One region of the Ensifer sp. B1-9 genome, then DNA from elsewhere that is predicted to be linked to it. Evidence: riboswitches for the same ligand, from Rfam matches in the RefSeq annotation. Region 1 holds a riboswitch; each other region holds the start of a gene.
What was found. A riboswitch is a leader RNA that binds a small molecule or an ion and turns the genes downstream of it on or off. The one in region 1 is predicted to bind cobalamin.
Positions count from the first base shown of each region.

Region 2: another riboswitch for cobalamin. It lies ahead of bluB (5,6-dimethylbenzimidazole synthase); the one in region 1 lies ahead of ACQ5BM_RS14000 (aromatic ring-hydroxylating oxygenase subunit alpha).
Region 3: another riboswitch for cobalamin. It lies ahead of ACQ5BM_RS00125 (CbtB domain-containing protein); the one in region 1 lies ahead of ACQ5BM_RS14000 (aromatic ring-hydroxylating oxygenase subunit alpha).

Region 1 covers NZ_JBCHVG010000007.1:5,574-12,724, forward strand. The annotation lists gene ACQ5BM_RS13990 (glycoside hydrolase family 25 protein) at 1-520, shown strand, start outside; gene ACQ5BM_RS13995 (2Fe-2S iron-sulfur cluster-binding protein) at 526-1,620, opposite strand; gene ACQ5BM_RS14000 (aromatic ring-hydroxylating oxygenase subunit alpha) at 1,622-2,866, opposite strand; cobalamin riboswitch at 2,971-3,175, opposite strand; gene ACQ5BM_RS14005 (DUF6656 family protein) at 3,479-4,078, shown strand; gene ACQ5BM_RS14010 (L-threonylcarbamoyladenylate synthase) at 4,158-5,132, shown strand; gene ACQ5BM_RS14015 (FAD-binding oxidoreductase) at 5,259-6,695, shown strand; gene ACQ5BM_RS14020 (DUF1217 domain-containing protein) at 6,750-7,151, opposite strand, start outside.
Region 2 covers NZ_JBCHVG010000011.1:187,744-194,894, forward strand. The annotation lists gene ACQ5BM_RS21485 (NADP-dependent malic enzyme) at 1-33, shown strand, start outside; gene ACQ5BM_RS21490 (helix-turn-helix transcriptional regulator) at 313-1,047, shown strand; gene ACQ5BM_RS21495 (acyl-homoserine-lactone synthase) at 1,191-1,835, shown strand; gene ACQ5BM_RS21500 (DUF2865 domain-containing protein) at 1,990-3,069, shown strand; gene bluB (5,6-dimethylbenzimidazole synthase) at 3,026-3,769, opposite strand; cobalamin riboswitch at 3,816-4,027, opposite strand; gene ACQ5BM_RS21510 (SDR family oxidoreductase) at 4,132-4,944, opposite strand; gene ACQ5BM_RS21515 (phytanoyl-CoA dioxygenase family protein) at 5,033-6,226, opposite strand; gene ACQ5BM_RS21520 (LacI family DNA-binding transcriptional regulator) at 6,331-7,151, shown strand, end outside.
Region 3 covers NZ_JBCHVG010000001.1:17,960-25,110, forward strand. The annotation lists gene ACQ5BM_RS00105 (DUF1194 domain-containing protein) at 43-837, opposite strand; gene ACQ5BM_RS00110 (glucoamylase family protein) at 995-2,302, shown strand; gene ACQ5BM_RS00115 ((2Fe-2S)-binding protein) at 2,303-3,148, shown strand; gene ACQ5BM_RS00120 (CbtA family protein) at 3,199-3,996, opposite strand; gene ACQ5BM_RS00125 (CbtB domain-containing protein) at 4,193-4,369, opposite strand; cobalamin riboswitch at 4,412-4,675, opposite strand; gene ACQ5BM_RS00130 (TetR family transcriptional regulator) at 4,674-5,366, opposite strand; gene ACQ5BM_RS00135 (NAD(P)H-binding protein) at 5,465-6,295, shown strand; gene ACQ5BM_RS00140 (DUF1772 domain-containing protein) at 6,292-6,771, shown strand; gene ACQ5BM_RS00145 (crotonase/enoyl-CoA hydratase family protein) at 6,830-7,151, opposite strand, start outside.

The DNA of each region.
Region 1 (7,151 bases):
GCCGCTCTGGTATGCGCGCTACAAGCCGGATATCCGCCAGGTCTTCCCGATGGGCAACTGGGACAGCTATGCGCTGTGGCAGTTCTCCTCCGGCGTCAATTGCGGTAAGCGGCGCTGTCCCTATCGTGTGCCCGGCACCTTGGACGACATCGACGTGAACGTCGCAGCGATGTCGCCGCTGGCGCTGAAGGCGATCTGGGCGCAAGGCGCGTTGCTGCCGGAAAAACCAATGCCGATCACCCTCGTCGCGCAAGCTGCGCAAGGGACCGGAGTGCACGCGGTCGCACGGGCGGCCGCAACGCTTGGCGAGCCGCTGCTCGTCAGCCGTGCCGGCGCCACGAGCAGCGCCGGCAGCAGCGTCGACATGCTGGTGACCGGGTCGATCGATTTCGCCCGCCACGAGCGCGCCCTGCAGGTGGCAGTCGCGGCCGATGACGCCGCGCAGGGCGGATGCCCCAAGCCATCGGCCGGCAGCCCAGGGCTCGCCACCGCCCAGCCACCGCCCTGTAGCACGCCCTAGCCCCTTCAGGCTTCGATCTGGACATCTCCCAGCGGCCGCGAGCAGCAGGCGAGGATGTAGCCCTCGTCGATCTCGTCATCGAGAATGCCGCCATTGTGGCTCATCTCGACCTCGCCTGCGACCTTCATCACACGGCAGGTGCCGCAGATGCCGCCCTCGCAGGCAGCACCGATCCGCACACCGTTGGCGCGGGCCGTCTGCAGGATCGTCTGGCCGGGCTTTGCCACCACTTCCTTGCCGCTCATGGTGAAGGCAACCTTGGCCACCTGGCCCTCGCCGTCATCGCCGATACCAGCGCGCACGGCGATTTCTTCCGCAGCAGGCGCGGCCGCCGGCTGGAAGCTCTCCTCGTGATAGCGGCTCATGTCGAAGCTGGCTGCCTTCAGCATCTCGCGCACACCGCGCATGAAGGGTTCCGGCCCGCAGCAGAACACCGTACGTTCCAGGAAGTCGGGAGCGAGCAACGGCAACTTGGCACCGTCGATGCGGCCACGCAGGCCATGCCAACCGTGGCGCGCCTCATGTCCCTCGACGATGAAGCCGAGGTTCAGCCCGGACATCTGCGTTGCCAGGACCTCGAGCTCCGAGCGGAACAAAAGATCCTCCGGCCGACGGGCGCAGGAGATGAAGGTGACGTCCGTCTCCGGCACGCAATCCGCCATCCAGCGGGTCATCGACATCATCGGAGTGATGCCGGAGCCGGCCGAGATGAACAGGTACTTGTCGCCCGGATGGCGGACGAAGCTGAAATCGCCGAGCGGCCCGAAGGCCCTCAGCTTCATGCCGGGCTTGAGATGGTCGAACATCCAGCGGGTGCCGATGCTGTCGGCCTGTGCCTTCACCGTGACCGCGATCGAGAGCGGCCGCGATGGCGTCGACGACAGGGTATAGGTGCGCATGACCGGTTCGTCCGCGACCGGCAGTTCGAGCGTCACGAACTGGCCGGGCAGGTAACGAAACCAGGCTGGCTTCCCCGCGCGGAAGGTGAAGGTCATGACGTCGGCGGTCTCGACGACCGCCGACGTGCATTCGAGCATCTGCTGCCGGTCGATCCAGACATGCAGTTCGTCGAAATGGTGGAAGGAGGGTGCCATCTGCATGTCAGGCGACCTTCGACAACGGAGCCGCATCGCCCTCGAGGCGCTGCTCCATGAACTTGCAGTACCACTCGACGAACTGCATCACGCCGCCTTCATGCTCCGGCGAATAGGGGCCGGATTCATAGGCCGGCGAGCGGATGCCGAAGGCGTTTTCCTCGACGATCTGGCGATCCTGGTCGTTGGTCTCGGTCCAGACATGGGTCAGGTCATCGAGTGTATAGTCGACGCCTTCGACCGCATCCTTGTTGACCAGCCACTTCGTCGTCACTTGCGTGAGCTCCGGCCCGAGCGGCAGCACGCGGAAGGTGATGGCGTGATCGGAAAGCACATGGTTCCAGGTGGTCGGGTAATGGAACATCAGGAGCGTGCCGATCTGCTTCTGCCGGACATCGGCCGACAGCGCCCTTTTGACTGCTGGCGCACCCGACATGGTATAGCTTTCGGCATCATCGACCAGCGGCATGCGCGCGGCGCGGAACTGGCCGGTCGGCGACATCCGGAACTCGCTCGGCAGGCCCCCTGCCTCGCATTTCGCCCAATGGGCGGCAATCACCGGATCGTCCTTGGCGCCCTGCACCCCGGTCGCGGTCGGCGCTTCCGGATAGGTGCGGCAGAGTTCGGGGTGATTGGCGGCGCAATGGTAGCACTCGCGGTTGTTTTCCCAGACGAGCTTCCAGTTGCCCTTCTCGATGATGGTGCTTTCGAAGGCAACCTTGGTCTCCCCAAGCCGGTGCGGAGCGAGATAGGGGGTGACCAGTTCACGGAAGGCCGCGAAATTCGCCGGTGTCTCCGACAGGTTGATGAAGATGTAGCCGCCGACCGTCTCGCAGTGGATCGGTTTCAGGCTGTGGGCCGCCTTGTCGAAGTCCTCGCCCATCTGGCGCGCGAAGAGCAGCGAGCCATCGAGTTCGTAAGTCCATTGATGGTAGGGACAGACAAGCTTCGCCGAGGACCCCTTGTGCTGCGTGCAGACGCGGGAACCGCGGTGCCGGCAGGAATTGTGGAGCGCGCGGATCGTACCCTGCCGATCACGGGTGACGACGACGGGAAAATCGCCGACCTGGACGGTGAAATAGTTGCCGGCCCGCGGGATCTCGCAGTCATGGCCGATGAACAGCCAGTCCTTGTACCAGATGTTTTCCAGATCCTGCCGGTAATAGTCGGGATCGATGTAGAAGGCCCGATCGAGGCTGTAGCCGTCACGCCGGCCCTTCAGCTTGCGAAGCATATCGGTCTTGGTATCCATGTCCTGTCCTCATGCGCCATGTTTCGGAGAGGCAGGACAGGAACCCGCACGGGCGTGCACCCATGCGTTTCAGGCTCCGATCCGGCTGCCCGCCGCAACCCGTTACGGTTATGTCCGTCAAGGCTGGTTTCCGGGCTCAGGAGCCGTCCTTTGCGGACCAGCCCGGCGCCTTCCCGGACGGAACGGTCCAGTGGCTTTTTGCCGAGGCTTTCGCTCCACCACCGTTGCGGGGGCAGCGCCGGGATTTGACCGGCTTCCCAATTCTCCGCCTTCCTTTTGGAAGACGACACCTTGAGCAAGGATATGTAAGCGCGGAAGGCACCCTGGCAGACGCCGGATAGCGACATCCAATTCCAGAATGACGACACAGTGGAAACCATCCTTCTGAACCGGAGTCGAAAATTTTTCTATTTATAAACAGATAGATAGATCAAATATTGGGCATATGCCACTTTTCGCGGCCGATATGGCGCAGGCACGGGAAGACTTCGCCCGTTTGCGACATTTTTATGAAAGTGCCGGCGCATCTTCCGCCAACGAAAGGAAATCCTTCATTAACCATAAGGCACTAGGCTTGCCGGCGGACGAAGATGTCCGGCAGGCAGATGGCGCATGGCAAAATTCAGATATTACGACGCAGCGGCCGAGAAGCCGCCGGCCGTCGTGCCGAAGACGGCGGTTCACAGCGAGTTCCTGCGCACCGGCAGGATCAATCGCCGGCAATGGGCGCCGGGCGAACGACGGTATCTGAGTTATGAGGAAGTCGCGGACAGAACCGCCAAGAAGCTCGCGACCGCCGGCGACACGACGCACAAGCGGATCAACGGCTTTCACGCCTCGATCCAGTTCCCGAAGCTGATCTTCCACCGCACGCTCGTCGGCAAGCCGCATCTCGGCTATTGCCATGTGACAGCGGCGCGGACAGCGGTCACGCCTTCCAAGGACATCACCTGGTCGTTCTATTTCGCCAATTTCTTCAGCGACCTTGGTGACGAGACCCATTTCTTCGACCGCATCCAGAGCGGCTATTCCCGCATGTATTTTGCCGTCGCGATCGAGCCGAACGCCGAAGACGGACAGATGGTCATCAACCGCAACGTCCGCGACAACGGGCTGCTCTTTCGCACCGACGACCCCAAGGTTGCTCTCAAGAACGTGCTGATGCTGGGTGCCCGGGACGACGCGCTGCGCCGTATCATCCGCAGCCTCTGAGCCAGTAACCGTTTCCCGCAAAGAAAATCGTTCTGTTTTCCCGGCACGTCCGCTAAGGAAGCGTCGGAAAGGAAACGGCATGGCAGAGATCATCGACACGGGCATTGAACCGTACCGCGCAATCGAACGCGCCTGCGCCGTTCTTGCCGAAGGCGAGCCGGTCGCCATTCCCACCGAAACCGTCTATGGCCTTGCCGCCGACGCCACCAATCCCGATGCGATCAGCCGCATCTACGAGATGAAGGGCCGACCGCGTTTCAATCCACTGATCTCGCATGTTTCCGACATGGCCATGGCCGAGGCTCATGTGCGCTTCGACCCCGTGTCCCGACGCCTGGCGGAAGCATTCTGGCCAGGCCCCCTGACATTGATCCTGCCACAGCGGCCTGAGAGCACAGTGCATGCGCTTGCCTCGGCCGGCCTCGACACGCTTGGCATCCGCATGCCCGACGGCTTCTCGCGCCGGGTGATCGCACGGTTCGGGCGACCGCTCGCCGCGCCCAGCGCCAATACCTCCGGCAAGATCAGCCCGACCAGTGCGGCCCATGTCGACGCCGATCTCGGCGAGAAACTGAAGCTGATCCTCGATGCCGGCCCGGCCGAAATCGGCTTGGAGTCCACGATCATCAAGGTCGACGGCGACGAGATCCGGCTGCTGCGCCCGGGCGGTCTCGCTGCCGCCGAGATCGAGCGCCTGCTCGATCGTCCGGTGATCCGACCGGAAACGGCGGGCGCAACGATCGAGGCGCCGGGCATGCTGGCCTCCCATTACGCGCCGGGCGCTGCCGTGAGGCTTGATGCCACCGATGTGCGCAGCGGTGAGGCGCTGATCCGCTTCGGTGGCGATCGGATCGCCAACGAGGAACAGGCGGCCGTAATACTCGATCTCAGCCCGACCGGAAATCTTCGCGAAGCGGCAGCCAATCTCTTCGACTACATGAAGCGCGCGGACGCCAGCGGGGCTGCGACGATCGCCTTCGGGCCGATCCCTTCGGAAGGATTGGGAGAAGCGATCATCGATCGGCTGCAGCGGGCGGCGGCACCGCGCGGATGAGCTTTGCGTGCGGCATCTCCTCCGCACCGCGATCGCGGTTATGATCGCAGTCGATACGAACCGAGGATCGTGTCTTCAGATCGACCGGTCCGATAGCGCGCGCAGGCGCCATATGAAGGCAGGCCCATGACGACGACCCTTCCCTCCCCCGAACTCATCGCCTCCTTCGTCGAGATCGTCGGCAGCGCCAATGCGCTCACCGCCGAAGCGGACAAGGCCCGCTATCTCGTCGAATCCCGCGGCCTCTATCGCGGCACGACGCCGATGGTGCTTCGTCCCGGCTCGGTCGACGAGGTCTCGCGCATCATGAAACTCGCCAGCGCGACCCGCACGGCGATCGTGCCGCAGGGTGGCAATACCGGCCATGTCGCCGGCCAGATCCCACGGGAAGGCAAGGCGGACATCGTGCTTTCGCTCGAACGGCTGAACCGGATGCGCGACGTCGATCCGGTCGGTAACGTGATCGTGGCGGACGCCGGCTGCATTCTCGCCGACATCCAGAAGGCTGCGGACGATCACAATCGTCTGTTCCCGCTGTCGCTCGGATCGGAAGGCTCCGCCCGCATCGGCGGCAATCTCTCCACCAATGCCGGCGGCACGGCGGTGCTCGCCTATGGCAATATGCGCCAACTCTGCCTCGGCCTCGAAGTGGTGTTGCCGACCGGCGAAATCTGGGACGGGCTGCGCCGACTGAAGAAGGACAACACCGGCTACGACCTGCGCGACCTCTTCATCGGCGCTGAGGGCACCCTTGGCATCATCACCGGTGCCGTGCTCAAGCTCTTTCCGAAACCGCTCGGCCACCAGGTGGCTTTCGCCGGTGTCGGCAGCGTCGAGCATGCGCTCGCCCTCTTCGAGAAGGCCTCCAGTCTTTGCGGGCCGGCGCTGACGGGTTTCGAACTCATGCCGCGGCTCGGCGTCGAATTCACGACGAAACACATTCCCGGCGTTCGCGACCCGCTGGAAACCGTCCATCCCTGGTACGTGCTGATCGACATCTCCACCTCCGATTCGGCCGAAAGCGCCGAGCGGATGGTCAACGACCTCCTGGAACAGGGATTTGCAGCCGGCCTCGTCGAAAATGCCGTGATCGCTGCCAACGAGACGCAAGGCAAGGCGCTGTGGCATATGCGCGAAAGCATGTCGCCGGCGCAGAAGCCCGAGGGCGGCTCGATCAAGCACGACGTTTCGGTGCCCATCTCCAGCATTCCCGCCTTCATGAAGGAGGCGGATGCCGCTGTCATGAAGGCGATCCCCGGCGGGCGCATCTGCTCCTTCGGCCACATGGGCGACGGCAACATCCACTACAACATCTCGCAGCCGGTCGGCGCCGACAAACAAGCCTTCCTCGATCGCTGGCGCGAGATCAACGCGATCGTCCACGGCATCGTTCTCAAGTACAACGGCTCGATCTCGGCCGAGCACGGCATCGGCCAGTTGAAGCGCGACGAGCTCGCGGAGATCCGTGCACCGATCGAGATCGAATTGATGCAGCGGATCAAGCATGCCTTCGACCCGGCGGGCATCATGAACCCTGACAAGGTGTTGCGCGCGGATCGGTGATTGCGGACAGTCTTATGCTGCAGGCTTACGCACCTGGACTTCAGGCGACCCGTGTCAGCGACCACCTGCGCGTAATTGCGAGAGGGACAGGAGCGTCTCGGCGCTGACGCCGCCACCGCCGCTACCGCTGAGGATCGCCAGCCCCGGTGAAACGTCCGTGTTGTTTTCGACGTCATAAAGCGCCGTGAACCGCTGCAGGAGCTTCCCGAGCTTCGCAGGATCCTGCAGATCCTTGATGTCGATGACGCGCTCGATATACGCGGCCTGCGCCTCGATCTTGGCGTTCTGCAGCCCCTCCGGCATGCTGTAGGCCGTCTTGACAACCTGGAACAGGGCGGTCTCGGCCAGGATATCGTAGGCCGTGTTGATCTCCGGGGCCTTGCGCTTGAAATAGAGCGCCAGGCGAACACCACCGTTGTCGGCGCCTTCCGACTCCTCGAGCGACTGATTGAGATA
Region 2 (7,151 bases), on a different contig from region 1:
CTCGCGGTCGTCGAAGCCAGCCATCCGGGCTGATATGAAGCCGCGGAGATCGCCATCGATCTTCGCGGATACCGGGCGCCAGACCGGCGCCCCCAATGCCATATCCAGGCGTCGCGCAATCGCGCGCGGCGCGCTATCGTCCGGGAATCACAGAGAAATCATCCTCTGCCACCCGCTCGGGCAGACCAGTCGGGAAAACCGCCAATCAGAAATTGCATGTCTGGTATTGCACACTAAACAGCTAAGTTTGCGCTGGACAAAAGGTGAACCCCTAACCATGCTGCAACCTCGGACGAGATTCGGTGTTGTGGCATGACTGAGCAACAGGCTGTCCTCGACATGCTGGAAATCCTGGAATGCGGGGGCTGTGTCGAGCCCGCTCATTTCTTTACGCTGATGCGCCGGACCTTCCGCATCGCTCATCTCCTGTACCTTGAAGCCGAGCCCTACGCCGACGAGCTCAAGATCTGCCGCCTGCATCACACCTTCGGTGCCTATGCGGCCGAAATCTACCGGTCGCGCAGCCTTCATCGAATCGATCCCATCCTGAAACTCGCACTTGGCGGCGTCCGCCCGGTGGAGTGGACGATGGCGCGGCATCGTTTTCCGGATTGCGAGCCTCTGTTCCAGGCGGCGCAGGAGATCGGCCTTTCGACCGAAGGCGTCGCCTTGCCGCTGCCTTCGCCAGCCGGCCGCATGGCGCTGCTTGCCCTCAACGTCAACATGCCGGCCGACGAATGGACGGCCTATCGGCGCCAGCATCTGCGCGATTTCCAGCTCGCCGCCAACCTCTTCCATGCCGCAATGCTCGAGCACGCCGCAATGCCCGGAGCGCTTTCGGCGCGCGAGCGCCTCACCGGCCGCGAAACCGAGGTTCTGACTTGGGCCGCCGCCGGCAAGAGCTATTGGGAAATCGCCACGATTCTCGGCATTTCCGAACGTACCGTGCGCTTCTTCATGACCAATGCGAGGCGCAAGCTGAATGTCGTCTCCAATACGCAGGCCGTTGCCCAGGCCGTGCGCCATGCGCTGATCCCCACCGTTTGACGCCGGCCGCGCCAAGGCCCCTCCCAAAACCCCTCGAAATCTAGTGGGAAATATCACCGATTTAAACTGTCACTACCGACAGTTACGCGGCCGTCGCCAGCCTGACAGCATCCGCCCATCCCAAAACAAGGATGGAGAAAAAGATGATCAGGATCCTGAACGGAAAGACCCGCGCACAGCACCCGCAGGCCGTCGACGAGATGTTCCGGCTGCGCAAGCGCGTCTTTCACGATTTCCTGAAATGGGATGTTCAGACCGACGGTGAGTGGGAAATCGACAACTACGACAAGGCGAACCCGCTCTACGTGCTGTCCTACGCCCCCGATACCGGTCGCCTGCGCGGCGCACTGAGACTGCTTCCGACGCTCGGCCCCAACATGCTGGACGATACTTTCCCGATCCTGCTCGGCGACAACCCGGAAATCCGCAGCGCTTCGGTCTGGGAATCGAGCCGCTTCTGCATCGAGCCCGACATTTCGCAGGATCGCGCATCGAATCAGGTCACGGTCGCGGCCGCCGAGTTGATGTGCGGCGTCGGCGAGCTCGGTCTCGCATCCGGTATCAGCCATATCGTCACGGTCACCGACGTGTTCCTGGAACGCATGTTCCGCCGCATGGGATGCCCGGGCGAGCGCATCGCCGAACCGCATCGCATCGGCTCGGTTTTCGCCGTTGCCGTCGCCTGGGAAGTGACCGAGAACCTGCTTCAGCGCATGAAGGCCGTTGCTGCCATCGAAGGCACCGTTCTGGAACGCCCGATGTCGCTGGAAACCGCCCGCGCCGCCTGACCGCTTCGGTCGGCCGGACCCGTTAACGCAAACCGCCGCTTGTCGTTGCACGATCATCGACAAGCTCTATGATGGAGGTGAAACAGGAATTGCCGCCAGCAGCCGCCCATACCAGAAGGTTGGCATCGTGTGGCAGTAGGAAGAGACTTCGCCCGTGTTCCCGCGCTTGAAACACGTCGCTGCGGCGCTTGTGCCGTTGGCTCTGGTCGGTGCCGATCCTTCGCTGGCATCGACCGTGTGCGACCGGCTGAACACCCGGCTTGCGCAAATGTCCGACATCGTCGCCAGCAATGCCGACGCCCGCGACTATGCCAGCGCCATCTCACGCCAGAACATCGAGTTGCGCCGGGCGAAGAACGATCGCCGGCGCGCGGGCTGCGGTGGCGGCAGCGTCGCCACCTTCGACGGCGGAGACCCCGACACCTGCAGCGAGCTCGACAGCCTCATCGCCGAGATGGAAGACAACCTGCGCATGCTGAAATCGGAGCGTGAGCAGATCGTCGCCGGCGGCAGCGAAGACACCCGTCGCCGTATCGTCGCCGCGCTCGAGATCAACGGCTGCTACAGCGACCGCGACTATTTTGCGAGCGTCGAACCCGAAGAGCCGGAGACGCACCGCAACATCATCGCCGATCTGCCGCCTGACGACGCCTACGGGCCGATGCTTGGGCATGGCGAAGACGGCTATGCGCCGCAGGACGGCTACTATCGCGGGACGTTGCGGACCATGTGCGTGCGCACCTGCGACGGCGCCTTCTTCCCGATCTCTTCGGATGCGACGCCCGCCGACTTCCCGCGTGACGAACAGGCCTGCCGGGCGCGCTGCCCTGGCGCCGAGACGGAGCTCTACTTCCACGACCTCAACACGGAGGAGAGCGAACAGATGGTCTCGGCCGTGACCGGCCGGCCCTATACCGAAATGCCCAATGCCTTCGCCTATCGCACCCGCGGCATCAGCAAACCCGGCATGTGCGGCTGCCAGATACCGCAGACGGCCGCGACCTCGCCGAAAGCGACCGGTACGATGACCGGCGATGACCAGTCGTCAATCGTGGTGATCGAAACCAAGAAACCGGCAGATGCAACGACCGCTAAGGCGCCGCCCGAGGAGCGCCCCTACGACCCATCCAAGAACAAGGTGCGCGTCGTCGGCCCGACCTTCCTGCCCAACGAAGAAACCTCGATCGACCTCAAGCACCCAAAGGGACCGGCCTATCAACCGGTCCAGAATTGATGTCGGAACGATCCGTCGCTGCAGTTCCCCAGCCTTCCTCGAAGACCAGTTCTTCCAGCGGCAAGCGCTGGCGCCACCCTTTCACCGCCAGCTCGGGCTGCTGATAGAGGCGATCGACATAGCCGAGGCAGAGCCAGGCAACGATCTCGATATGATCGGGGATGCCGAGGATCGCCTTGACTTCCGTCTCGTGGAAGATGCTGACCCAGCCGACGCCGACCCCTTCGGCGCGCGCCGCCAGCCACAGGTTCTGCACGGCGCAAACCGTCGAATAGACATCCATCTGCGGATTGTGCGTGCGGCCGAGAACGACGGCGCCGCCGCGTGTGCGATCACAGGTGACGCAGATGCTGAGCGGCGCCTTGCGAATGCCTTCGAGCTTCAGTGATCGATACTTGGCCTGTTGTTCCTCCGCAAACATCCGCGCCGCCTCGTCATTGGCACGGCGAAAGGCCTGCCAGACGCGTTCGCGCGTTTCCGGCGCCCGCACCAGCACGAAGTTCCAGGGCTGCATGAAACCCACGGACGGCGCGCTGTGCGCCGCCGTCAGCAGCCGCTTCACCAGTTCGTCGGGCAAAGGCTTGTCCAGGAATTCATCGCGCACGTCGCGGCGTGTTTCGATGGCGCGGTAGACGGCCTCCCGCTCTTCCAGCGAAAAGGCACCGGCAGCCGCAAGGCCGCCCTTCGGTTCAGTCAGCATCGTTCGATCCCCAACAATGCGAAAACCTCCCGCCGTCCACGCGGGGTTCGGTCTATCTCGCCAGGCCGGTCTTCTGACTTCGGTTCAACCGGTCGCCCCACCTTCCCAGATCGCTTGAAGATCCAGTGGCAAAACCTTGAATCAATTCAAGGCACTTCGAGAGGCAACCGTCCCCGTCACAGCGTTGGGCACGTTCCAGAATGACACCGGATTCCCGATTCTCCCGCTCGCGCGGGCACCTGACGGCGCCATAAGGGCACAGCCGCCAGGGAAAGACAAGCACCCGTCAGGGCGGGTGAGGAAAAGTGCCGGCGGTTTTCCGCCCGCATCCCGCTCTACTTATAAGGATCGATCACCGTGATCTAAAGCGGCGCCACCGGATGCGGCGAACCGTCATAGCCGCCCCAGACCGACTGGTCGAAGCAGATCACCGATCCGGTCATCAGCCCGGATTCGGCCGAAGACAGATAGGCGCAGGCGCGCGCGACCTCCGCCGGATCGACGAGCCTGCCGAACGGTTGGCTGGCGGCCGCCTTTTCGAGCCAGTCTGCGGCGGCGCCGTGAAACTCGCGCTGGATGCGATCTTCGCCTTCGGATGCCATCCAGCCGATATTCAGGCCGTTGACGCGGATGCGGTTGCGTAACAGCGCGTAGGCCGTGTTCTTGGTCAGCGTTTCGAGGGCCCCTTTCGATGCGCAATAGGCCGCGATGACGGGCTGCCCGGCCATCGCCGACATGGAACCGATATTGACGATCGTGCCTTCGGTCCGCTCGCGCCGCATCACCTTCACCGTCTCCTGCATCAGGAAGAACGGCGCCCGTACATTGATGGCGAACATCCGGTCGAAGAGCTCCGGTGTCGTGTCGAGGATCGTGCCGCGATCGGTAATGGCCGCAGCATTGACCAGCGCATCGACCCGGCCGAACTCCGCATCGCAGGCGGCAACGACCTTCCGCGCGAGCTCCACCTTTTCAAGATCGGCCTCGACATAGACCACCTTCGCGCCGCTGGCCTTGCCGATTTCCTCCGCCTTCGCGCGCCCCTTGGCGGCATTGCGCCCGCAAATGACGATGCCGGCTGCACCGCGTTCGGCGAAAAGGCCGGCAATCGCTGCGCCCAGTCCTTGCGTGCCACCGGTGACGATGGCGATCTTGCCTTGCATTTGTCCGTTCATCGAATTCTCCCTCGGGAATGATCGCGTGAAACAGGTACGGCTCCCGAGCGCAACGCATCGGGAGCCCGTCAAATGTGAGATTGAACCGTCAGCTCAGCTTGCGCCGTGCCTGTGCATCGAGTGCCGCTTGAAAGTCCTGCTCGCTCGTTCCCGCAGCCAGTGCCTCGCGCATCAACTGCGCCTGCGTCTTCGGTGCCAGGCCGCCGAGCGGCGGATCCCGATCGAGATTGGTCGGAAACGAATAGCCCTCGGCGCAGGATGCGATGACGTTGGCGGCTTCCGCCTCGGTCAGCTTGCCCTTCGCCAGCAATGTCTTCAAGGCCGGGTAGAGCGTCGCGCTCATCGTCAGCCGGTCGACCGTCTCCATCGCCCGACCGAAAGCCGAGGACACCTGCAGGAGATTGGCGACGCGGCGGATATCGGCGGAGCGATTGTTGCCGGCGGCATGGAAGAGCGCAGGGTTGAAGAAGACGACATCGCCCTTTTCGAGCGGAAGCTGCACGTGGTGCTCGTCGAAATAGGCGCGGAACTCCGGCCGGTTGAGCGCCAGATAGCCCGGCACGTAGGTCTGGCTATAGGGCAGGAACAGCGTCGGCCCGCTTTCGAGCGGCATGTCGCAATGGGCGACCGCGCCTTGCAGCGTCAGCACCGGCGAAAGCTTGTGCACATGAACCGGATATCGCTCGATCACCGCGGAGGTCTGGAAGCCGAGATGGTAGTCCCGGTGTGCCGATTGCGCCGCGCCGCCCGGATTGACGCGGTTCACCTGCGCCGTCATCTGATAGTTCGGCCCGAGCCAGGCTTCGCTGACGAGCGCAATGATCGCATTGGCATAGTAGGCCGCAAAATTCTCGGGCGCCTTCAGGCAGTGTTTTTCCAACGAATTCCAGATGCGATCGTTGGCGCCGGGCTTGGCGAAGTGATCACCGCCGCCGCTGTTGCTGCGATGCTGCTCCTCGATGATCCCGTCGAAGACGGCGCTCGCGACGTCGATTGCGGCCGTATCGGCGAAGGCGCGCTTGAAGACCGCCACACCCGGGCCGGCTGCCAGCGCTTCGCAGATTTCGGCAAGCACCGCCCGCCGCGTTTCGGCATTGCCGCAGGCGGCAATCAGGTCGGCGCTGTTGTAGACGAGCACGTTCTTGTCGCAGCCTGAAGCATAGGGATAGTCGGCCAGGTTGGTGCGCCGTTCGACTTCCGCCCGGAACGCCTCGATATCGCAGGCCTCCTCAGTGAGCCAGACACGCTCCACCCGCTGCCTCGCACCGTTGTCGGTCTTCATCCCGTTTCCTCCCCTGGAACATCTTGATGAGCACGACTATAGGCGGCCACAAAACATGATATAGGGCAAGAATCCATCAAAAATCCATCAGGAGAGTTGGCGCGATGGCCCATCCGTTTCTGGTCAAGGACATTGCCTTTCAGGCCGGCCTCAGCACCGCGACCGTCGATCGCGTGCTCAACGAACGCCAGGGCGTACGGCGGCAGACCATCGCCAGGGTTCGCGCGGCCATCGAAGAGCTGGAGAAGCAGCAGGCCGGGCTCGACATCCAGGGCCGCAAGTTCGCGATCGATATCGTGATGGAGGCGCCGGAACGTTTTACCGATGCAGTGCGGCGGGCTTTCGAGGGCGAAGCGATGACGCTGGCGCCGACGAGCTTTCGTTGCCGCTTCCATTTCGCCGAGACGATGCGCCCGCAGGAGATCGTCCAACTGCTCGACCGCATCCGGCTGCGGGGAACCGATGGGCTTGTTCTCAAGGCGCCTGATGTGCCCGAGATCGTCGGCGCCGTGGCGCGCTTCGAGACGAGCGGCATCCCCGTCGTCACGCTGGTGACCGACCTGCCCCATTCCCAGCGAACCGCCTATGCCGGCGCCGACAACAGGGCAGCCGGAGAAACCGCCGCCTATCTCATCGGCGAGCGCTTCGCCGGCGCGTCGGCGACCGTGCTCGTCACCTTGTCCAGCGGCCGCTTCCGCGGTGAGGAAGAGCGGGAAATCGGCTTTCGCCGCGTGCTGCGCCAGCGCTACCCGACGATCCGGATCGTCGAGATCAGCGAGGGCCATGGGCGGGACAGCGAAACCGGTGCACTGGCGGATGCGGCACTCGCCGCCAACCCTGACATCAATGCCGCCTATTCCATCGGCGGCGGCAACCGCTCGGTGCTGGCCGCCTTCGACCGGCTCGGCCGCCGCTGCGCTCTCTA
Region 3 (7,151 bases), on a different contig from region 1:
GGGAAACGACAATCTGTCGCGCATGGGTTGCGCGCCGAGGGGTTACTTGTCGAGCTCGGGATAGACGCGGTCGAGGAAGCCGGGACGGAGTTTCTCGCCGATCAGGCAATCGGGCGTCGGGAGGGCATCGACATACCGCACGGTTGGCGGTGGCGGCAGGCCGCTCACTTCGAGCACGAGCTTCTGGCGGATGGCGATGGAAAAATCTTCTGGCTCGTGTACCGGCAGCACGAAGGACCCGGGGCCACCGATGACGCATTCGGCATAATACTGGTCGAGTGGACCGGTCGAGACCGAGGGGCGGATGAGGATCGCAAGCCCGTTGATGGTGATGCCGCGGGCGACCGCCGTCTCGCGGGCGGGAATGACCGGCGGGCCGATATTGTTCGGGCCATCGCCGGAGATGTCGATCACCCGGCGTATGCCGTTGAAGGCGTTCGAATCGATCAGCGCCGTACCGTAGATGATTGCGTTCGAGATCGACGTGCCGCGCCGGGTGCCCACCGGACGGGCCTCGATCCGCTTGGCAAAGGCATCGGCGTCGGCGGCGGTGGAGATCACTTGCCAGGCGACGACGGAGGATTCGTTAACCGTCCCGGCCCATTCGAAATAGCCGATGGCGATCTTGCCCAGTTGCCCGCTTGCGACGGCATCGAGGAAGTCGCGGTGCCGGAGCGCCTCGACGTAACCGGCGCGCTGGATGCGCGCCTCATCCAGATCCATCGAGCCGGACATGTCGACGGCCAGGATCAATTCGACATCGACATCCGTCGGCGCGGCGGTCGATGGGCTCGGGCCGCCGCTCAATGAGAGGATCAACGCCAACACGCTCAACATCGCTTCAACCAGTCATTGCGCGCGGTCAGATGAGAAGAATGTAACACAGGATTGGCTTTCGGCGACCATTTGGGTGTAGTTGGCCTTCAACAAAGAGTGATTTGCCGGGGCTCGCCCCGAAATGCCTGCGCGCCGGGGACGGGGCTGGAAAGGCGGAATGCTGACGCCGACGGAAAATGCCGAGCTATTTCAGATCGATAGCCTGCAGCGGGCGGCGTTCGGGTATTTTCTCGACCATGCCGATCCGGCCACCGGGCTGATCGCGGACACGTCGCTTCCCGGCGCGCCCTCGAGCATCGCGGCGACGGGTTTTGGCCTTTCCTGCTATCCTATCGGCGCCGAGCGCGGCTGGATCTCGCGCCACGAGGCAAGCCGGCGGGTCTTGACCGCGCTGCGCTTCCTGAGCGAGAGCGCGCAGTCCCGCGACCAGCGGGCGAGCGGCCATCGCGGCTTCTACTATCATTTCCTCGATATGCGGACCGGCGAGCGCACCTGGCGCAGCGAACTCTCGACCGTCGACACGGCGCTGCTGATCGCCGGGTGCCTGACGGCTTGCGCCTATTTCTCCGGCAGGGACGCGGATGAAGGCGAGATCCGCAGGCTTGCCGAAAGGCTCTATGCGCGCGTTGACTGGCACTGGGCGCTGAACCGGAGTGACACGCTGACGATGGGCTGGCGCCCGCCCGGCCGGTTCCTGAAACATCGCTGGCGGGGGTATAGCGAAGCGCTGCTCCTCTATGTGCTGGCACTTGGGGCGACGGATCATGCGATCGGACCCGAGCACTACGACGCCTTCACCGAGGGCTATGACTGGATCCCGGTTGACGGGGAGCCGCATCTGCATGCGGCGCCACTGTTCATCCACCTGTTCCCGCAGGCCTGGCTCGATCTTCGCGCAGTCGGCGATCGGCCGATGCGGGAGAGGAGGACGGACTATTTCGAGAACGCCCGGCGCGCCATTGCGTTGCAGCGCGACCATGCGCGCCGGAATTCGGGCCGCTTCGCCGGCTATGGCGAACAGCTCTGGGGGCTCAGTGCCTGTCACGCGCCGCGCGGCCGGCTGCGCCTTGCGGACGGACGCTGGCAGCGGCTTTTCGGCTACGCCAACCGGGGCGCGCCGTTCGGACTGGATGACGGCACGCTCGTGCCCTGGGCAGCGCCCGCCTGCCTGCCGTTCGATCCGGACTCGTCACGCGCGGCACTCAGCCATATCGCAGCCAGCTATCCCGGACTGCTGAAAGAGGGGCGCCTGCCGGGCGGCTTCAATCCGAGCCTTCCCGGCGATGGACCGGAAGGCTGGATCGACGATCGCGTCGTCGGCCTTGACCAGGGGCTCGTCGTGATGATGATCGAGAATTGGCGGAGCGGCTTCGTCTGGAAGCTGACACGCAGCCTGCCGGCGATCCGGCGCGGTCTCGAACGCGCGGGATTTGAGGGTGGTTGGCTGGCGACGGAGACGGCATGAATGGGCGAGCGCCGGCAGACAGCAGAAACTGCAGGGAAATATCCGCCGCTGGTGCTGGCGGCGGTCGAGCGGTTGCGCGCGCAGTTTCCTGACGCCGGCGTTTCGCTCGAGGTGGGCGAAAGCGCCTTCAGCACGCCGGGCGCCTTCTGGGCCATGGGCGGGGCAGGGGTAGAGCAGAGCCTTGCCTATCAGGACTTTTTCGCAATCGGCATGACGGACCGGATCCGGGCGGCGCATCTCATCGCCTTTTATAGCCGGCAACTGAGTGTGGTTCTCGGCGCGTTCTATCTCGGGGCGGGGCGTCACGCAGAAATCGCCGGCATTCGCTTCGAGGACTGGGCTCGGCTGCACGAGGGGCGGGAGATTGCCGGCAAGCGCTATCGTTTCCATCTTGGTCGGCTGACCGCGGTGCCGCAGGCGAGCGAAGGCGGCAGCACTTTCGAGCGCGGCTTCACGGCCCATCTGGCGCCGGTCGTCGCAGTCTTGAAACGGCGGACGGGGCTTTCCTCCGGAGCGCAGTGGCGGCTGGCGGCAGATTCGCTTGCCGGTGCCTTTCTGGAGATCGGGCGCGCGATCGGCGACGAGGCGCGCTGCATGGCCGAGGCGCTGGCCATCGTCAAAAGGCCCGGGTCGCCGCTGTTCTCGGAAGAACTCTGCTACGAGGAGATCTCGGCAATCGATCCGGCAAGCAGCAAGCGGCTGTCGCGCCAGTACAGGATACGCTGCGGTTGCTGCCTCTATTTCCGAACGGAAGGCGGCAGCTTCTGCGACACCTGCGTGCTGCTCGAGCCGAACGATCGTCGCGAAAGGCTGGCAGCGCATCTCATGCAAAACGGCGGGGGCTGAACCCCGCCGCCTGCTTGTTCAGGTTCCCATGGAGCATGGGATCGGCCGGATCAGTTCGCCCTGGCGAAACGCTCGTTGATGAAGCCGGAAACGACGCCGAGCACGATCCAGAAGGCAAGCGTGGTGGCGAGGGCGGCGACGGCAAATTCGGCGCCGAGCACGGCCGGGACGTTGCTGGAAATGTCGAGCGGTTGCGGTGCGCCGTAGACATGCGGCGCGGCGATCAGCGCGAGGCCGACGACCTTTGCGACGATCTCCTCGCGCAGGACGACGAGATAGAGGCCGACGGCTGAGAGGGCGACGGTTGCCAGCCACCAGGTCTGGCGATCGCCGAGTTCGGCGGCCGGGAAGCCCGGCAATTCCGGCGGCAGGCCGATCGCCGGCAACATGTGCACCGCGAGCCAGCCGCAGGCGCCCCAGAGCGCACCGTTCCTCAGCGTGATCGGATAGCCGATCACCAGGCTGACGCCGGCCAGCAGCAGGCCGAAGCCGGAGCCGGTGACGAGGTTCGCCATCAGCGTGCCCGAGAAGCGGCTGAGGCCGAACATGATGCCGCCTTCCTCGTGTTCGCCCTCATGGGCATAGGCCGGCGTGATCGGCGACAGCGCATCGAGCACGGCGCCGAGCGGCGAGACCGCCTTCAGCGACGAATGCTGATCGTGCCCTTCTGCGGCCGGCTGCGCCGCCCCCGGCTGGCCGGCGGGCTGCTCGGTGGTCGCCGGAGCCTCGCCTTCGAATTGTTCCGCATGCAGGATCAGCGGCGTAACCCTGAGTTCCTGGGCGCCGGTCATGAAGACGCCGGCAATCAGTCCAGCCACGATCGCGGCCAGAAGCGTTCTGACAATCATGTCGAATTCCCTCGATAGCGACAAAAGCCACGCACTCTGGCGTGGTTTGCAAGCCTTTCGTTCTTTCTGCCGTGCGGATGAACCTGGTGTGCCGGACGAACCGGTATGCACAAACACCGACATCCGGCACAGGCCGGATGCGTTCAGGTCCGCAGACACGTCGATGCGGAACGTGAGCTACGTTCCGAGACATCGTTTAGTGGCAGGGGAAGCCGTAGGAATGGCGGGTGTCGTGTGCGGTGTCGTGCAGCACGGCCGAATTGGCAAGGCCGGCGCCGAAGACGAGGAATGCGCCGATGAGAAGTGCGATGACGCCAGCGGTCAGACGATCGCTGAGGGAGAGCGGGGTGCTCGAAATAGTAGACGTAGCCATGACAACCTCCGTGATGGCATCGGGAAATTCCCGGTGTGGGCCCTATGCCCGTATCGAGTGGCAGGTTTCCTGGCTCACGGCGCTGGGCGTAATGCCCGGGATCTGCCTCGCCTTCCCAGTCCGACCACCCTCTCGGGGTCTCTTCCAGTGGCTTCTCCCGGATCGCTCCGGAACGGCAAGATCGACGTCGCTCTACAGTCGCGGGGTCGGCCGTGATTTGAATGCCCAGCTTGGGTCCATCCGTCACGTTCCCGTTTACTCCCGACACACGTTCGCGTCTCGGGAACCAATCGATCCCTGATGATTATGAGTGTGTCATGGCGTTGTCAATTGAGCCTGCGCCGCCGGCCGCTTCATCAGCGACAAAATCGCGAAGGATCATCTGCTTGTAGGCCTCGACGATGCGGTTGCCCTCGGCGCGGTCGACCGAGATGGCGAGCCGCATCGTGCATTCGCCGAGATACATGATCAGGAACGCGGCCTCGTCGATCGCCGCGCGTGGGCGTTGCGGCTGGAGCCGGGCAAGGACATCGGCGAGCAGACGGCCGGTCATGCGGCTTTCTTCCAGTTCGATCTGCCTCAGCGTCTTGTCGGCCTGCATCGCCGACCAGATGTCGCGCATCACCGGTTCGGCGAGGAACATGTCGTAATAGGTATCGAAGAGCGCGCCGAAGGCGTCGCGCAGTTCTGCCATCGACGTCACCTTGGCGAATTCGCCCTCGATGCATTCGCGGGAATAGGCGTTGTAGCGCTCGGCGAGCGTGCGCACGATCGCAGCCTTGTCCGGGAAATACTGGTACAGCGATCCGATCGAAATCCCTGCCTTTTCCGCCACTTCGCTCATGCGCATGGCATCGCTGCCCTTCTCGGCGATGAGCACGGAGGCGCAGGTGAGGATGTGCTCGACGCGCTCCCGGCTGCGCTTCTGGCTGGGCGTGCGGCGCAGCGCAGTGTCGTCGTCGCCTGCAATCGGCAGGGTGCCTGTCGGCTCAATCATGAATAATCCTCACATTTTGTCTTGACTCCCAAAATACGAGGATTTATCACATTTGCAAATGTGAGAGTTGCTCATGTTTTTAATCGGGAGGAAAGATCATGTCTGGCAAGGTTACGTTGGTGCTGGGTGGTACGGGCAAGACGGGGCGCCGCATTGCGGAGCGGCTGCGCGCCAAGGGTGTCACGGTGCGCATCGGCGCGCGCTCGGCCACGCCGTCCTTCGACTGGAACGACGAGACGACCTGGGCGCCGGCGCTCGAGAATGTCGAGCGCATCTATGTCAGCTATCAGCCGGATCTCGCCGTGCCCGGCGCGGTCGAGGCGATCCGCCGCTTTTCCGCGCTTGCGGTCCGTTCCGGCATCAAGCGCCTCGTGCTGCTTTCGGGGCGCGGCGAGGACGCGGCGCAGGCGGCCGAACGCGAATTGCAGGCATCGGGCGCCGACTGGACGATCATTCGGGGGAGCTGGTTCTTCGAGAATTTCAGCGAAGCCTTCCTGATGGATGCGGTTCGCAGCGGCATGGTCTACCTGCCGCCGGACGCGGTCACCGAACCGTTTGTCAGCGCCGATGACATCGCCGATGTCGCCGTGCTTGCGCTCCTCGACGACGCGCATGTCGGCAAGATCTATGAACTGACAGGGCCGCGGCTGCTGACCTTCGCCGAGGCCGTCGCGGAGATCGCCGCGGCATCGGGGCGGCCCATCGGCTACCGGTCCGTGCCGCTTGCGGATTTCGTGGCGCAGATGCGAGCCGAGGGGCTGCCGGATGACTATGTCGAACTCATCCGCTATCTCTTCTCGTCCGTGCTCGACGGGCGCAATTCCAGCCTGACGTCCGATATCGAGCACGTGCTTCTGCGCCGGCCGCGCGACTTCGCCGTCTATGCCCGGGAAACCGCAGCAACCGGTGTCTGGAGTATCGCCGCATGATCCCGCTGATTCCCGCTTTGGCCTTCGTCGCCGCCATCGGTTCCGGCCTGATGGCCGGCCTGTTCTTCATCTTCTCGGTCTGCATCATGCAGGCCCTGTCGCGGCTGCCGCCGGAGCAGGGGATCGCCGCGATGAACGCGATCAATGTCGTCATCCAGAACCCGATCTTCCTCAGCGCCTTCATGGGCACGGCGCTGATCGGCCTGGCGCTGGTGGTCATGGCCTTCCTCTCGGGCGGTGAAGGCCGCTGGCTGCTCGCGGCCGGTGGCATCGCCTATGTCGTCGGCGTGCTCCTGGTAACGATCATCTTCAACGTGCCGATGAACGATGCGCTCGCCGCTGCGGCACCCGGCCAGGCGGCGGCCGATCTCTGGCAGCAGCGCTATCTTACCGATTGGGTCTGGTGGAACCATGTGCGCACCGTCGCCTCGATCGGCTCGCTGGCGCTCTTCATCCTCGGCTTCGCCCGCGCCTGATGGATAGCGGCGGCAAGGCCGTTGCGCCCTGCCGCCGTTTGCCGTGCTGCCGAGACGCTCAGCCTGTCGGGCCGTCCTCGTGGATGCGTCGTCCCTTCCAGGCGGCAAGCGCATCCGAGAGATCGTCGGTCGGCACCATCTGGGCGAATTGTTCGCTCTCGACCAGCAGCCCCTCCGCTATCGACATGTTGAGGCCGCGGGTGACGGCGGTGATGATCGAGCGGACGGCAAGTGGCGAATAACCCATGATGCGCCTGGCCAGGTCACGGGCCGCAGGGATCAGCGCCTCATGGGCGACGACCCGGTTGATGAGCCCCATCTCCAGTGCGTGCTCGGGCGAGAAATCCTTTCCCGTCAACAGGAGTTCGAGCGCGCGCTTG